2 regions of the Phenylobacterium sp. T106 genome follow, and region 1 is predicted to be linked to the other one. Evidence: predicted binding sites of a transcription regulator. Region 1 holds the regulator's gene; the other holds the start of a gene.
The links. Region 1 encodes LexA, which represses DNA repair genes until DNA is damaged. Its sites were predicted from a motif close to ATGTTCNCNANNTGTTCT; they were not measured.
Positions count from the first base shown of each region.

Region 1 (8,425 bases):
CTGATCGTCCACCACGGTCTCCCCGTCCTGCGGCGCCTTCAGGCGCACGACGAACGGGCGGTCGGGGGCGTCGTTGGGCGACAGGTCCCGCCAGGGGGAACGGATCACGCGCCCTTCGGCCCGCGCCAACTCGCGCTCGGCCTCCAGCTCCTCGGGCGTCATGTAGTCGCGATATGCGGCGCCGCGGGAGAGCATCTCGTCCACGACCGCCCGATGCCGGTCGGCGCGCGCGAACTGGAACACCGGGGTCTCGTCCGGCTCCAGCCCGAGCCACGTCAGGCCGTCGAAGATCACCTGGACGGCGGCGTCGGTCGAACGCTCGCGGTCCGTGTCCTCGATGCGCAGCAGGAACTTCCCGCCCGTGTGACGGGCATACAGCCAGTTGAAAAGCGCCACCCTGGCCGTGCCAATGTGCATCATGCCGGTAGGCGAAGGGGCGATCCTGGTGCGGACGGGACGGTCTGACATCGAACTCGAGGGGATAGGGGAGGGGCTGGCCTCGACGGCGGCGGCGCCTCTTAACACGCGCGTTCCGCGGCTTCCTAGCCTGGGACGCATCCGGGCCTGGGTCTCCACGCAGGTGGAGCAGCAGGCCGACCGGTGGACACTGTGGGCCCCGGTGGCCTTCGGACTCGGCTGCAGCCTCTACTTCGCACTGATGCGCGAGCCGCAGGCCTGGGTCGCCTGGCTCCTGCTGCTCGTGTCGGCGCTGCTCCTGGGCGCGACGCGCTGGAGCTACTGGCGCGCCGCCACCATGGCGCTGGTCCTGAGCGCCGGCGTGGTGGGGGGCTTCGCCGTGGCCAAGCTGCGGGCGGAGGCCGTCAAGGCGTCCGTCGCCCAGGCGGGCGCGCGGCCCCAGTGGGTCGACGCCTGGGTTGTCGATGTGGCCGCGCCGGGCGAGGGGGGACAGCGCCTCCTGCTGGCGCCGACGCGCGTCGGCGGCTGGGACGCCGAGGCGACGCCGATCCGCGTCCGGGTGACGCTGAAGCCCGGCGCGGCGCTGCCGGCGCCCGGGGAGTCGGTGCGGCTGCTGGCCATCCTCAATCCGCCTCCGCCGCCGGCCAGCCCCGGCGCCTACGACTTCGCCCGCGACGCCTACTTCGAGAGCGTCGGCGCGGTCGGCCTCGCGCTGCGCGCCCCCGAGGCCACGACGCCTCCGGCCGAGCCGCCCTGGCGACTTGCCCTGGCGATGCGGGTCAACGCCGTGCGCTGGAATCTCACCCGCCGGATCGTCGAGGCGCTCGGGCCCGAGACCGGGGGCCTCGCTGCGGCGATGACGACGGGCCACGAGGCCTTCATTCCCAAGGAGCAGGTGGAGAACCTGCGGGCCGCGGGGCTTGCGCACATCGTCTCGATCAGCGGCCTGCACATGGCCATCGTCGGCGGCTTCGCCTTCGGGCTCGCGCGCCTGCTGATCGCCGCCTGGCCGTGGCTGGCGCTGCGCGTGCACGGCAAGAAGGCGGCCGCGCTGTTCGGCCTCGCGGCCGTCGGCGGATACCTGGTGCTCTCCGGAGCGCCGCCGCCCGCCGAACGGGCCGCCATCACCGCCGCGGTGGCGTTCGCGGCGATCCTGGCCGACCGTCAGGCGATCAGCCTCCACGCCCTGGCGCTGGCCGCCCTGGGCGTCCTTCTGCTCCAGCCGGAAGCGGTCACTGAGCCCGGCTTCCAGATGTCGTTCGCGGCCACCGCCGCCCTGGTGGCCCTGGCCGAGATCTGGCCGCGGCCGGTGAAGGAGATCCAGGCGCCCTGGGCGATCCGGGCGTTTCAGGCCGCGGTCACCTGGACCGCCGCGAGCATCGCCGTGAGCTTCGTCGCGGGGTTGGCCACGGGCCCGTTCGCGATCCAGCACTTCAACCGGGTCTCGACATGGGGCCTCTTCGCCAACCTCGCGGTGGCGCCGATCTCGTCCTTCCTGATGATGCCCGGCCTGGCGCTGGGGGCGGCCCTGACGCCCCTGGGACTGGGGCAGGCGCCCCTGGAACTGGCCGGCTGGTCCATCGGGCTGATGAACCAGGTGGCCGCCTGGGCGGCTCGCGCCCCGGCGGCGGAGATCCTCGTCCCGAGCGCGCCCGCGTGGGTGCTGCCGGCCAGCTTCCTGGGCCTGCTGTTCACATGCCTGTGGCGGGGCCCGCTGCGATGGATGGGTGTTCCGCTGGCCATGGCGGTGCTCTGGGCCCCCCGACCCGCGGCGCCCGACGTCTGGGTCGCCGCGGACGGCGCCGCCGTGGCCGTTCGGGATGGGCGGCAGGCCGTCCTGCTCCGGCCCGACGCCAAGCTGTTCGGCGCCGAGTTCTGGGCGCGCCGGCGTGGACTGGCCGCCGTGATCAGCGATGAGGAGCGCGACCGCCGCTTCGCGTGCGATCGCTGGAGCTGCGCGCCCGCGGCGGGGGCGCCGATACGCCTGGCCGCCGCCTGGAACGTGCGCCGCCCGCTGAAGGCCGGCCGACTGGAGGCGCTCTGCGCCGCCGCCGACATCGTCGTCCTGCGCAACGATGTCCGGCCGCAGGACTGCGCCGCGCCGCTCGTGCTCACCGGCGGGGATTTCGCGAAGGGCGGGTCGGCCGAGATCTACCGGGAGGGGAACGGCTGGCGCGTGGTGTGGGCCCAGGACCTGCGCGGCCGGCGGCCCTGGACCTGGGGGTTCGACCCGCGATGATGTTCGCCAGGCCGCTTCGCGCCCGGATCCGGGCGGGGGAGATCACCTCCAGCGTCCGGCTGTGGCTCACGCCCCGCGTGAAGGTCGGCGGGCGCTACCCGCTCCTGGACGGCTTCGTCGAGGTGACGCGGCTGCAGGAAGTGGACCTCGCCGACATCACCGACGCGATCGCGCGGGCCGGCGGCTTCGCGGACGTCGAGGACCTTATGAAAACCGCCCGCCACGGGCGTGGCGAGCGGGTCTTCATCGTCGACTTCGTGTTCGTGCCCGCCTGAGCGGGCAGGACAGCCTAGTGGTAGCGGCGGATCAGGCCGACCAGCTTGCCCTGCACCGACACCCGATCGGGGCCGAAGATGCGGGTCTCGTAGGCCGGGTTCGCCGCCTCGAGGGCTACCGACGCCCCCTTCTTGCGCAGGCGCTTCAGAGTGGCCTCCTCGCCGTCGACCAGGGCCACGACGATGTCGCCCGAGACCGCCGTGTCGGTGCGGCGGATGACCACGAAGTCGCCGTCGAGGATGCCGGCGTTGATCATCGAGTCCCCGGCGATCTCGAGCACGAAGTGCTCGCCGGCCCCGAGGATGGTCTCGGGCACGGGGATGCGGTCCTTCTCCTGCTGGATCGCCTCGATCGGCGTGCCGGCCGCGATGCGGCCCAGGATGGGAAGTTCGCGGGTGTCGTTGGCGATGGCGGGCATGGCGCTGCCGGCGTCGACCAGTTGCGGCTTGAAGGGCGCGCGTCCCTTGGGGGGCGCTGCCGCGGTAGCCTGCTGCGGGAGCTTGACCACCTCCAGGGCCCGGGCCCGGTGCGGCAGCCGCCGAAGGAAGCCGCGCTCCTCCAGCGCGGTAATCAGGCGATGGATGCCCGACTTCGACGCAAGATCGAGCGCCTCTTTCATCTCGTCAAAGGACGGGGAAACACCCGTTTCCTTGATGCGCTCATGGATGAACATGAGCAATTCGTGCTGCTTGCGGGTGAGCATCTCGGGCCCTCGTGGAACAAACCGCCAACTTCCGAGGATGTTCTCTAGGTGTTCCGCGTTAATGTCAAGTTACGCGGCGAGGCTCTGAAACTCTTCGGGAATTTGGCGGCGTCAGGCGGGAATCAACCGCCCAGCAACGCGCGAGTCGCCGCGGTGACGTCGGCCTGCCGCATCAGGCTCTCGCCCACGAGCATGGCCTTGGCGCCGGACCGCTCGAGGCGGGCGGCGTCGTCGGCGCCGAAGATCCCGCTCTCGGTGACCAGCAGAGCGTCCGCGGGCGCGGCGGCGGCGAGGCGCTCGGTCACGGCGAGGTCGGTGACGAAGGTGCGCAGGTCGCGGTTGTTGACCCCGACGAGGTCGGCGCCCAGGGCACCGGCGCGGGCCATCTCGGCCTCGTCGTGCACCTCGACCAGGGCGTCCATCCCGAGCCGCCGCGCTTCGGCCATCAGCTCGGCCGCGAGCGCATCGTCCACCATCGCCAGGATGACGAGGATGGCGTCAGCGCCCAGCGCCCGGCTCTCGGCGACCTGCCACGGATCGACGAGGAACTCCTTGCGCAGGCAGGGCAGGGCCGTCGCTTCGCGGGCGGCGGCGAGGTAGGCGTCCGCGCCCTGGAAGCTGGGGCCGTCGGTGAGGACGGACAGGCAGGCCGCGCCGCCGGCCTCGTAGGCGCGGGCCAGAGCCGGCGGGTCGAAGTCGGCGCGGATCAGCCCCTTGGAGGGCGAGGCCTTCTTGATCTCGGCGATCAGGGCGAGGCGGCCGGGCGCATGGCGGCGCTCGAGGGCGGCCCGGAAGCCGCGCGGCGGGCCGGGGGCTCGGCCGGGGTCCGCGGGGCCGGCGGCCTTCCGCGCGGCGACCTCCTCGCGCTTGTAGGCCGCGATCTTCTGCAGGATGTCGCCCATCAGCCGTCCAGCGAGCGAGGGGCGATGGCGACGAGCCTGTCCAGCGCGGTCTGGGCCCGGCCATCGTCGATGACCCGTCCCGCGAGCTCGACGCCCTCGCGCAGGGTTTCCACCTTCTCGCCCACCAGGAAGGCCGCAGCGGCGTTGAGCAGGACGATGTCGCGGTAGGGGCCTGGCTCGCCCTTGAGCAGCCGCCGCAGCGCCTCGGCGTTCTCGGCCGGCGTGCCGCCCGTCAGGTCGGCCAAAGCCGCGCGCTTCAGTCCCACGGCCTCCGGGGTGACGGTGAACAGGCGCACTTGGCCCTCGCGGAACTCGGCCACGCTCGTCTCGCCGGTCGTGGTCATCTCGTCCATGCCGCCGCCGTGGACGACCCACGCCCGTTCTGACCCCAGGGCGCCCAGCACCTGCGCCAGCGGCGCGACCCAGCGCTCGGCGAAGACGCCCACGACCTGCCGCTTCGCGCCGGCGGGGTTGGTGAGCGGACCCAGCAGGTTGAAGATGGTGCGGAAGCCGAGCTGCGCGCGGAGCGGCGAGACGTGCCGCATCGCGCCGTGGTGCGCCGGAGCGTACAGGAAGCAGATGTTGGCCTCGTCCAGCGCCTTCTGCTGGCGCTCCAGGCCGGCGTCGATGGCCACGCCGAGTTCGGAGAGCACGTCTGCGCCGCCGGACTTCGAGGTCAGGGCCCGGTTGCCGTGCTTGGCGACCTTCAGGCCGCCCCCGGCCGCCACGAACGCCACGGCGGTCGAGATGTTGAGCGTGTGCAGGCCGTCGCCGCCGGTCCCGCAGACGTCGATGACGGGGTAGGGCGGTTCGAGGTGGATGGCCGCCTTGCGCATGGCCCGCGCGCAGGCCGCGATCTCGCCCAGAGTCTCGCCCCGCATCCGCATGGCGGTCAGGGCCGCGCCGACCTGAGCCGGCGTCGGCTCGCCCCTCAGGCAGGCGGCGAAGAAGTCCTGCGCATCGTCCTCGGACAGGGTCGCGCCGTCGGCGAGGCGCATGAGCAGCGGCTTGAAGGCGTCGGACATGGGCGGAAGCTCAGACCTGCGCGATCCGCCTGACGCCGGCCAGGTCGAGGAAGTTGCCGAGCAGCTCGTGCCCGCATTCGGTCGCGATCGACTCGGGGTGGAACTGGACGCCGTGAATGGGGCGCGAGCGATGCTGCACGCCCATGATCTCGCCGTCCTCGGTCCAGGCGGTCTTCTCCAGGACCTGCGGCAGAACGTCCTCCTGCACCGACAGCGAGTGATAACGGGTGGCGGTGAAAGGGTTCTTCAACCCGGCGAACACACCCGTGCCGAGATGATGGATGAGGCTGGTCTTGCCATGCATGAGCGCGCGCGCCCGCACGACGGTCCCGCCGAAGGACTGGCCGATCGCCTGGTGGCCCAGGCACACGCCCAGGATCGGCAGGTTCTCCGGCGCCTGGGCGATCAGGTCGAGGCAGATGCCGGCCTCGTTCGGGGTGCACGGGCCGGGGCTCAACAGCACCGCTTCCGGCCGCAGGCCCAGCGCCTCGTCGACGGTGAGCGCGTCATTGCGGTGGACGAGCGTCTCCGCCCCCAGCTCGTTCAGGTAGTGAACGAGGTTGTAGGTGAAGCTGTCGTAGTTATCGACGACCAGGATCATGCAGGCTCCATAGGCTTTGCCGCGCCGACCGCCAAGCGGGATGCTCATGCCATGGGACTTCGCGATTCGGCCCTGGACCCCGACGAGCTCTCCAACGCCCGCAGCCTGCTGCAGCCGGCGGTGCGTCGCGACAGGGCGTGGCCGGCGCTGCTGGCGGCGCTCGCGCTGGCCGTCACCTCGGTGCTGTTTGCGAGCGCGATGGTGCTGGCCCCGCCGGTCACGACCAACCACGCTGCGCAGGGCGCCCCGGACTGAGCCGATCGGCCTACCCACTCGCGGCAGAGATGGTAGGTGGAGGCGACTTGCGCCGGAGACCGCGATGGAAGGCCCCACGTCCCACTTCTACTTCTCGCAGCGTCTGAAGCTGCACTATGTGGACTGGGGCAATCCCGACGCGCCCCCGATGCTGCTGGTTCATGGCGGGCGGGACCATTGCCGCAACTGGGACTGGGTCGCCGAGCGACTCCGTGACCGTTACCACGTGATCGCGCCGGACCTGCGCGGCCACGGCGACAGCGCCTGGGCCATCGGCGGCGGCTACGACATGGCCGCCTACATCTACGACGTGGCCCAGATCGTTCACCAGAAGGGCATGGCGCCGGCCACCATCATCGCCCACTCGCTGGGCGCGGGGATCGCCCTGAACTACTGCGGCGCGTTCCCCGAGGCCGCCCGCAAGGTCGTCGCCATCGAGGGGCTGGGACCATCTCCCGCAGTGATGGCCGAACAGGGCAAGCGGCCGATCGAGGAACGCATCCGCGCGCAGGTGGCGGACCGCCGCGAGAACTCCGGCCGCGCGCCTCGGCGCTACGCCAGCCTCGATGACGCCGTCGCGCGGATGGCCAGCGAGAATCCCCATCTGAACGAAGCGCAGGCGCGTCACCTGACGGTCTACGGCGCGCATCAGAACGAGGACGGGACCTACTCCTGGAAGTTCGACAACCACGCCCGCTGGGGCGGCGGCGTCGGCGGCCTGTCGCACGCCGACCAGCACCGCCTCTGGAGCCGGATCACCGCGCCGGTGCTGCTGGTGCGCGGCGCCGAGTCCTGGGCTTCGGACCCCGTTGTGGACGGCAGGATCCGGCACTTCCGGAACGCGCGCCTCGTGAACTTCGAGGGTGCGGGGCACTGGGTCCACCACGACCGGCTGGACGCCTTCATGGAGACGGTCGAAGCGTTCCTGGCGGAATAGCCGCCGGCCTCAGACGAACCGCCAGCTCTCCTCGGCCGCATCCCGCAGGGCGCGGGCCTTGTGCAGGGTCTCGTCGTACTCGGCGTCGGGATCGCTGTCGGCGACGACGCCCCCGCCGGCCTGGACGTACATGACGCCGTCCTTGAAGAGGGCTGTGCGCAGCACGATGCAGGTGTCGACGCTGCCGTCGGCGCCGAAGTAGCCGACCGCGCCCGCATAGGCGATGCCGCGCTTCTCGATCTCCAGCTCGTCGATGATCTCCATGGCCCGAACCTTGGGCGCGCCCGAGAGCGTGCCGGCGGGCAGCGCAGCCATGACCACGTCGACGGGATCCAGCCCCTCGGGCGCATCGCCTTCGACGTTGGAGACCAGGTGCATGACGCGGGCGTAGCGCTCGACGAAGAAGCTGTCGGTGACACGCACGCGGGGGCCCTGGGCGCGCGGCTGGGGCTCGTTGGCGCCGGCCTGCTTCAGCATGGCGACGCGGCCCACGTCGTTGCGGCCGAGGTCGAGCAGCATCAGGTGCTCGGCGCGCTCCTTGGGATCGGCGATCAGCTCCTGTTCGAGGCGGCGATCCTCCTCGGGCGTCGCGCCGCGCGGGCGGGTGCCGGCGATAGGACGGATGGTGATCTTGCCGTCGCGCAGCCGCACCAGGATCTCGGGGCTGGAACCCGCCACGTGGAAGGCGCCGAAGTCGAGGAAGAACAGGAACGGCGAGGGATTGCTCCGCCGCAGCGAGCGATAGAGCGCGAAGGGGTCGTGCGTGAAGGGCGCGCGGAAACGGTGGCTGGGCACCACCTGGAAGATGTCGCCGGCGCGGATGTACTCCTTCGCCTTCTCGACGATCCCGCGATAGGTCTCGCGGCTCACGGGGGTCGTGAACCTGTCCGGCTCGGGCGTCGCATCGCCACGCAGGCGCGGCGCCGACTTCCGGAAGTCGTCCGCGACCGCCTGGATCCTGCGCTCCGCCGCGGCGTAGGCGTCCTTCGCCGAGGTCGCGCCGTCGGGACGCACCGGCGTGACCACCAGGATCTCCTGCGCGATGGCGTCGAAGATCGCGACGATCGAGG
Region 1 covers NZ_JBXVWA010000001.1:146,970-155,394, reverse strand. Annotated here, with positions in the region: gene gltX (glutamate--tRNA ligase) at 1-468, opposite strand, end outside; gene AC2D8W_RS00770 (ComEC/Rec2 family competence protein) at 419-2,656, shown strand; gene AC2D8W_RS00765 (ASCH domain-containing protein) at 2,653-2,931, shown strand; gene lexA (transcriptional repressor LexA) at 2,946-3,635, opposite strand; gene trpC (indole-3-glycerol phosphate synthase TrpC) at 3,758-4,537, opposite strand; gene trpD (anthranilate phosphoribosyltransferase) at 4,537-5,562, opposite strand; gene AC2D8W_RS00745 (anthranilate synthase component II) at 5,573-6,163, opposite strand; gene AC2D8W_RS00740 (hypothetical protein) at 6,215-6,418, shown strand; gene AC2D8W_RS00735 (alpha/beta fold hydrolase) at 6,483-7,355, shown strand; gene trpE (anthranilate synthase component I) at 7,365-8,425, opposite strand, start outside.

Region 2 (8,425 bases), on a different contig from region 1:
GCCCGCCGTGGGCGTCGGTCAGCTCCTGGGCCGCGGCCTTCACCACCTCGCCGCGCCGGCCCCAGATGACCACGTCGGCGCCCAGCAGGACGCAGGCCTCGGCCATCACCTTGCCCAGGCCGGTGCCCCCGCCGGTGATCAGGATGCGCTGGCCCTTCATCAGGCCCGGCTTGAACATGATGTCGTCCTGGGTGAACTCGGTCATCGGGGCGCCTCCATCGTTGTGTCCGTGAGCAGGCCGTCCTGACGCCGGGTCGGTCAAGCGCCCCTGCGACCAATCGCCGGGGCGCATACGGCGCAGTTGTGGCATTCTGAGTCGCGGGGGGCCGCATCGAGGGACTCGAATGGCGGCCATGAGGCGTGACCGGTCACAGCCCGCCGATCTTGCGGTGGAGCTGGGCGAAGCCCTGCTCGAGCTCGCGGGCGCGGACGGGCTCTTCGCCTGCGACAGCGGCGGGCGCATCACCTACTGCAACGCCGCCGGCGCGGCGTTCCTGCAGACGTTCCGCACCAGCTCGATCGGCAAGGCGCTCAAGCCCATCCTGGAACGGCTGGGCGTCGAGACCCTCGAGCTGCGGTTCCTGGCCGCCGTCCGCGACGCATCCGCCGTGGAGTTCGTGGTGGCGCGGCCGGGTGCGGCGGACGAGTGGGTCGAGGTGCGCGGCCTGCCGGTGACCGGCGGCATCGCTTTCTTCCTGCGCGACGTGACCGCCCGCGAGCGCAGCGAACGCACACTGCGCCGCAGCGAGCGGCGGCTGCGCTCCACCACCGAGAGCCTGCGGCTGGCGCATCAGGCCGCCCGCGCCGCCACCTGGGAATGGCGGACGGGGCGCGGCCTGCGCTGGCTGGATCCGGAGGCCGCCCGCGCCCTGATCGGCCTCACCGCCGGGCCCGACGAGTCCATCGCCGACTGGCGCACCTTCGTGTTCGACGACGACCTGGCCGGCGTGGGGGCCAGCCTGACGACTCTGCGCGACGCCGACGAGGTGGCGTTCGAGTATCGCGTGTCGGCCGCGGACGGGGGGCATCGCTGGCTGCGGTCCAGCGCCGCGGTCGTCGAGCGGCGCGACGGCCTGCCGGTGCGCGTGGCGGGCGTCACGCTCGACGTCACGGCCTCGAAGCTGCACGAGGCGCGGCTCGAGCGCGAGGTCTCGGAGCGCGACCGCGCCGAGCGGCGCCAGCAGCTCCTCATTCACGAGCTGAATCACCGGGTGAAGAACATGCTGGCCACCGTGCAGTCGGTGGCGCGCCAGAGCCTGGGGCGCGCCCGCGGCGGCGGGCCGCTGGCCGACTTCGAGGACCGGCTCATGGCGCTCGCCTGGGCCCACGACATCCTGACGCGGGAGCGTTGGGCGGGCGCATCGCTGCGGGCGGTGCTCGAACGCACCCTTTCGCCCCACGCCGCCGCGCACCGGGTCGAGTTCGCGGGCCCCGACCTGCGGGTCTCGCCCAAGATGGCCCTCGCGCTCGCCATGGGCGCCCACGAGCTGGCCACCAACGCCGTGAAGTACGGCGCGCTCTCCAACGACGTGGGGCGGCTCGCGGTGCGCTGGCGGCTGGACCCCGAGACCGAGCCGCCGCGCCTCATCCTCGAATGGGAGGAGGAGGGCGGACCCCCTGTGGCGCCGCCCAAGGCCCGCGGCTTCGGCTCGCGGCTGCTCGAGCGGGGGCTCGCCGGCGAGCTGGGCGGCGAGGTGAGGATCCTGTTCGAGCCGGCGGGCGTCCGCTGCCGCATCAGCGCGCCGTTCCAGCCCGAGGCCGCGCCGCCCGAGGAGCCGCTGGACGACCCGGTCTTCATGGCGCACGCCGGCGAGGCCGAGCTGCGTCAGTAGCGCCGGTTCAGACCGGCTCCGGCGGCTGGAACTCGGGATCGACCCGGCGGATGAACTCCATGGCCGCGGCGGGCGCGCGCACCTTACCTTCGTGGATGACGAACGCGTAGACGTCCCGCGGGCCCTCGGGCGGGCCGGTACGGTCCACCGGCGTGAAGTCGCCCGGCACGCGCCCCTCGGCGTAGGCGCGGAAGCGGCCGGCCCACAGGTCGAGGTCCTTGGCCTCGTAGCCCGTGGGGATCTCGTCGTCGGCCGACAGCAGGCGCAGGTAGACGAAGTCGGCCGTGATGTCGGGGATGAAGGGGTAGTTCTCGTTGTCCGAGTTGCAGATCGCGATGCCGCGGTCGCGGCAGAGGCCGATAAACTTCGGGTCGTTGAACGTCCCGTTGCGCACCTCGAACACGTGCTGGGCCCGGGTGTCGCCGATCCGCTCGGGCATCAGGTCCATGAAGCCGGCGAAGTCGTCGTAGTCGAACTTCTTGGTGGGCATGAACTGCCACAGGATCGGTCCCAGCCGATCCCCCAGCTCGGTCAGCCCCTGGTTGAGGAAGATGTCCAGGCTGGCCTTGCCGTCGGCCAGCACCTTGCGGTTCGTGCAGAACCGGCTGGCCTTGACCGAGAACTTGAAGCCCTCGGGCGTCGCCGCGCGCCACTTCGCCCAGCTGTCCGGCTTGAACGACGAGTAGTAGGTGCCGTTGATCTCGATCGCGGTCAGCCGGCGCGAGGCGTACTCCAGCTCCCGCGCATGGGGCCACTTGGGCGGGTAGAAGACCCCGCGCCAGGGCTCGAACGTCCACCCCCCGATCCCGCAGCGGATCCGGCCTGCCGCGTCAGCCATGCGACATCTCCTGAAGCTCGCCGGAAGTGGTAGCGACTGGCGCCCGAGTTCACAAGATGTTCCCGCGCGTGACGCGGACGGGCGTTGGGGCCGCCGCGCGTCGCGAATGGCGGGGCGTGACGCATCGCTGACGTCAGCTCGGGGGGCTGCAGCGGACCTCAGGCAGGCGGGCCTAGGCGACGTCCTTGCGCATCTCGGGCGCTGGCTCGAAGAGCGTCTCCACGGTTCCGATCGTTGAGAACCCAACCGCTTCGTAAAACGGCAGCGCGCGCTTGTTGGCGATCACGTGAAGCCCCCTGAACCCGGACGCGACTGCGCGCCGCTCGGCCTCCGCGATCAGCATTCGGCCAATGCCCTGTCCCCAGAGGCCAGGCTCGACGAACAGATCTTCAAGCTCCGCATCATGACCGTCGGAGGCCAAGACGGTCGCGAACCCCAGGATCGCGCCGCCTCGCTCGGCGAGAAAGACGGAGGCGAGATGTTCCTCGGGCACCTGCCTGGCCTCTGGCAACTCCGCGAGTTCCGCGTTGAGGTCGCCCCAGGCCAGCGACGAGCGCAACTTGAGTTCCCCCAGCTCAGCCCTCTCATCCTCGCTGGCCGGCCGTATGGTGATGTCGCTGGTCATGGCGAGACTATAGTTCTTCCTGCCCGCCGCGAGGCATAGGGACATGAACTAGGGCATTGGAGCCGTCAGGGACGTGCTCGGAGCTGGCGAGCTGATCGCGCGTCTGCGAAGCGAGTACGATGCCGCAAGGGCGGAACTCAGCGCGAAGGCTTCGCTTGCCTGAGGCGCCCCTGGGATCGGCGCGATGCCGAACGGTTCGTGCCTGGCGCAGAGGCGTCCCTGCCGTTCGACGCCGCGGGCCGGCGGATCCCGCCCTCAGCGGCTCTTGGCGGCCTGGACTTCGATCTCGACCATCATGCCCGGGCGGACCAGGGCGGCGACCTGGGAGGTGATGCGCGCGGGCTTCTTCTTCAGCGGCTGATAGATCGCGTTGTAGCTCTCCATCATGCCCGCGAAGTCCATGCCGCCGCCCTTTGCCGGGTCGCCGACGAGCAGGACGCGCATCATCACGACGTCTTCCCAGCCATAGCCCTGGCCCTGGAGGATCGCGCCGATCTTGCCGAGGACGCTGGCGGTCTGGGTCCTGGTGTCGCCGAAAGGCGCGGTCGACGGCGCGCCGGCCACCGTGTCGGGCGTGATGCCGCTGACGTAGAGCGTCTCGGAGCCGGCCGGGACCTTCACCGCCTGCGAGATGAAGCCGTTCTGCGGATTGACGTGCACATTCTCGGCCTGCGCAGCGCCGGCCAGGGCGGCGAGGGCGAGGGCGGCGGAAGGCAGCAGGTGGCGCATCGGGAGTCTCCTCGAGGGTCAGGCCGCAGAAGCCCGGGCGCGGCCCTCGGCGACCGAGTTTGAAACCCGCTCGGCGATCAGGTTCAAGGTGCGCTGCGCCGACAGGACGGCGCCCTCTTGCCAGCCGGGCATCTGCGACAGGTGGGCGCCCGAGAAATAGACACGCCCATGCGGCAGGTTCAGGAGGCGATAGGCCGGGTCGTCGAGATGGCCTTCCTGTCCCCCGCGCCCGCCCCACGCCGGCCAGGGCCCCAGGTTGAAGGGGATCTTGCTCCAGTTGACCACGGCGGGGGCGGAGAGGTCGGCCTCGTGGCCGGGGTGCAGGCGCGCCACCACGCCCCTGGCGATGGCGATCTGCTCGTCGATCGGCCGCGCTGCGAAGCCCTTGGCGGCGCGTCCTGACCCGTAGCAGGCCAGCAGCATGCCGCGGGCGGTGTGCAGGCCGTTGGAGGGATACCAGACGAGATTGGTCTCGCCGCCGACGAACGAGATGCCGCCGTAGATCTGGTCCTTCTCCCAGAACCGCGGCGCATCGAAGCCGATCTTGTTGGAGTAGTCGTGGGGCACGCCGGCGATGGCGGCCTTCACCGGCTTGTCGAAGTTGGACTCTACGCCCGCGAGGATGTTGAGCGGGAGCGTCACCACGGCGAAGTCGGCCTGAGCCGTTTCGGTCGTGCCCCGCACGCGATCGCGCCAGGTGACGGCGACGGCGCCGGGGGACTGGCGGATCTCCAGCACCTCGGCGTTCATGCGCACGGGACTGGTGATCGCCCGCTGAAAGCCGGCCACGATGCGGTCCATGCCGCCCACGGGCTGGAACATGGTGGCCTGCATGTAGAGCTGGTCTTCGAACAGGGTGGCGCGGAGCTGTTCGTTGGCCAGCAGCTCGCGGAACGGGAGCGGCTCGCGCGACCGCCCGAACTGGCCGGCCGCGCCCGGAACCTGTGCGAAGCCCGAGCGCTCGGTCCCGCGGAAGGCGCCGGTCTCGTCCAGGTCGCCGTAGGCGCGCAGGAACGGGAGAAGCTTCTCGCGATCCTCGGCCGAGAGGTCCTGGTCCAGGGCGCCGCGGCTCAGCGCCTTGGACAGCAGTTCGGAGATGTAGCCGCGGGTGTCGTTCACGCCCTGCCGCATCTGGATCGGCTTGCCGCCGTTGGATCCTGCCGACCAGATGTAGGCGCTGCGGCTGGAGTTGATCTCGACCTCCAGGGGCACGCCCAGGCGCGAGCAGTAGCCGAGCAGGCCTTCGTGGTGGCTGGGGATGCGGGCCGGCCCCGCGTTCATGTAGAGGCCGTCGGAGAAGGCCACGGTCTGGGTCGTTTCGCCGACCATCTCGATGCGTGAGCCGTTGCGCAGCGTCCAGTTTCGCCCGCCCAGCCTGTCGCGCGCCTCCAGCAGGGTGACCGTGAAGCCGGCGCGCTCCATCTCGTAGGCGGCGACGAGGCCCGCGATGCCGCCGCCCAGGATGACGACGCTTCGCCCCCGACCCAGCCCGGCCGGAAGCGACATGGGCCCGGCCCGGGCGGGGACGGCCATCAGGCCCAGGCTGACCATGGCCGAGTAGGTCGCCGCCGCGCCGCCGACCGCGCCGAGCCGATGGAGAAAGCTGCGACGGCTGAAGCCCATGATCCACTCCGCGTCCTGATCGCCCCTGCGACACGGCAAGTCGGATCGGCAGGGTCGGGCGGCGCAAGCGGCGGCCCATCGGGCGAAGGCGGCCGGCCGGATTCTGCGGCGCAAACCGGCGCCCTTGGCGACGGAATGGGCATTTCGGCGCAGACGTCAAAGATACATCTGCGCGTCACCCGAGTAGTCAAATGTATCCCTAAAGGAAGAAGGCAGTCGCCTGATGATGTTCGGGCTGAAGGATGCTCTAGGGTCCGTGATCAATACCCGGCCCGCGCCTGGCAAGCCGTCCGCCGGCGGCGCGAGGATGCTGATCATGCCGCCGTCGCGGACGGGCCCCCGTTCGTCTCGGGGGCCCTCCGCTGGCGTCCGGTCAGAACCGCTGGCCGAAGCGGGCGCCGAAGAACTGCGGCTTGATGGGGAAGGCCCGCGAGGAGCCCGAGCAGAAGGTGATCGAGCAGAACGTGTTGCGGGTCAGCTGGCCCCGGCGGTCGAAGGCGTTCTGGATGAAGACGTTGAAGTTCCAGTTGTCCTTCTTCACGCCCCCCGACATGTCGAAGGTGACGAAGCCGCCGGTGTTGCCCAGGAGGTTGTTGTTGAAGACGTTCAGATCCTGGGTCGCGCCGGTCTGGTAGAGGGCCGCCCCCTGGAGGAAGACCGTGTAGTCGCCGTAGTCGGTGTCGTAGCGGACCGAGGTGGTGCCCTTGAACTTCGGCTGGCGCGGAAGCCGCGTGCCGTCGGCGGCCGCGACCTGCGGGGTCGGCGGGCTGGAGCCCGGCACGGTCTGGCCCAGCGCGCAGGAGGACAGCTGGGTGATCGCCCGGCTCGTCGCATCGAAGGCGAAGTTGCAGAAATTGCCGTCGAGCGCGGCGTCGTTGTAGGCGCCCGACGACGAGATGGTGACCTTCCCCAGCTTCAGGTCGGCGTCGTACTCCACGCCGTAGACCCGCGCCTTGCCGGCGTTGCCGGTGATGCCGGCGCCCTGGGCTCCGGAGACGACCACCGAGTACTGGATGTTGTCCCACTGCTCGTAATAGATCGCGGCGTTGAAGCGGAAGATGTCGTTCCACAGCGTCTTGATGCCCAGCTCGTAGTTGGTGAGCTTCTCGGACTTGAACGGATCGACCGAGGCGACGCCGATGTTGCGGATGCGTAGTGGCCGATTGAAGCCGCCGGGCCGGAAACCGGTCGAGTAGTTGACGTAGACCATCTTGGTCGGCGTGAACTGCCAGTCCAGCGCCACTTTATGCGTTTCGCCGCTCTCGTCGTAGCGCCCGACCTGGTCCGCCGCGGCGAAGTTCGTGTTGAGGCACTGCAGCCGCTTCTTGGGCAGCGGCAGCACGCACCCGCGCGTGTTGGTCGGCACGTTCAGCGAGGTGGTGGTGTTCAGGGCCGAGGCCATCACGCCGGCGAAGCCCTTGATGGTGTAGTCCGTCTTGAAATAGCGGATGCCGGCGGTGAGCTTCAGGTTCGGCGTGATGTTGTAGTGCCCTTCGGCGAACAGCGCCTTGTCGTGATAGATCTGGTCCGTCTCGACGATGTAGAAGCCGTCCTCCTTCACCGCCGGGGTGCCCAGGATCATGGTGCCCCCGTTGGCCACCGGAATGCCGAGGCCGGCCGGGTTGCTGTCGCCGCCGCCCGCGCGGGTGTAGCCCACGATCTGATCCAGGCCGCGGATGGCGTAGTAGGTGTTATTTTGCTGCTTCTGCCAGTGGTAGAAGGCGCCGACTGTGACGTCGAACGGCCAGTCCTTCGGCGTCGAGACGCGGACCTCCTGGGTGAACTTGTCCCGGTAGGTCAGGCCGTGGAAGTACTGGGTCGGGTTCAGGAACTTCGTGCAGCGCAGGGTCGCGCCCGTGCCCGTGCAACCGCTGCGGTCGAAGAACTGCAGGTAGTTCTCGTACCCCGGCCCGAAGCCGTCATAGGTCACGGTGTAGTAGGTGTAGTCGTTGAGCAGCTTGGTCCGGCGCTGGTGGTAGCCGGTCGCCGAGACCACTTCCCAGTCGCCGATGTGGCCGTGGACCGCCAGCTGGGCCTGGTACCAGCGGTCGTCGTTCTTGGTCTGGTCGTAGTCGTGGACCTCGAGGTCGCCCAGGCGCGGGTCGTAGCCGAAGTAGCCATTGGCGGTCTGGTACTGGGCGGTGACCTGGGGGGTGACCTCCCAGCCGGGCGCGACCTCCCACAGCGCCACCAGCCGCGCTCCGAACTCGCGGATGGTGTTGTAGTTGTCATCGGCGATCGCCGAGTTGTCGAGCGTGAAGGACGTCGCCGGATTGTTGTCCCCGAGCGTGAGGACGGAGGACCGCCCGTCGTTCAGTTTCCCGTTGTTCGGCGTGTTGTCGACGTAGCCCCCGTCGCGGCGGACGTAGGCCATCCCGCGGACCGCCAGGGTGTCGTTCACCGGCAGGTTCACGAACGACTCGAGCTGGCCGCCCACCGAGCCCGGCCCGTACTTGTTGGCCTCCACGTCGTAGCCCGTCTCGAACACGCCGATCTTCGGCTTGTTGGTGATGAAGCGAATGGTGCCGGACAGCGAGCCGGCGCCGTAGAGCGTGCCCTGCGGGCCTGACAGCGCCTCGACGCGCTCCAGGTCGTACACGTGGATATCGGGGACGCCGACGCCGGTGATCGGGATGTCGTCCAGGTAGTAGCCCACGGACGCGTAGGTGCCGCCGGCCGGGACGATGCCCCGGAAGTAGGTGGTCTGGCGGCCCGGCCCGAGGCCGGCGAACGAGACCGAGGGCAGCAGGGTGACGACGTCGGACAGGCTCTTCACCT
Region 2 covers NZ_JBXVWA010000002.1:9,010-17,434, forward strand. Annotated here, with positions in the region: gene AC2D8W_RS04695 (SDR family oxidoreductase) at 1-205, opposite strand, end outside; gene AC2D8W_RS04700 (sensor histidine kinase) at 354-1,832, shown strand; gene AC2D8W_RS04705 (DUF72 domain-containing protein) at 1,840-2,670, opposite strand; gene AC2D8W_RS04710 (GNAT family N-acetyltransferase) at 2,843-3,295, opposite strand; gene AC2D8W_RS04715 (Rid family hydrolase) at 3,551-4,024, opposite strand; gene AC2D8W_RS04720 (flavin monoamine oxidase family protein) at 4,043-5,647, opposite strand; gene AC2D8W_RS04725 (TonB-dependent receptor) at 6,021-8,425, opposite strand, start outside.
Region 2: the regulator LexA is predicted to act here: its motif matches at 2,716-2,733, upstream of AC2D8W_RS04705 (DUF72 domain-containing protein).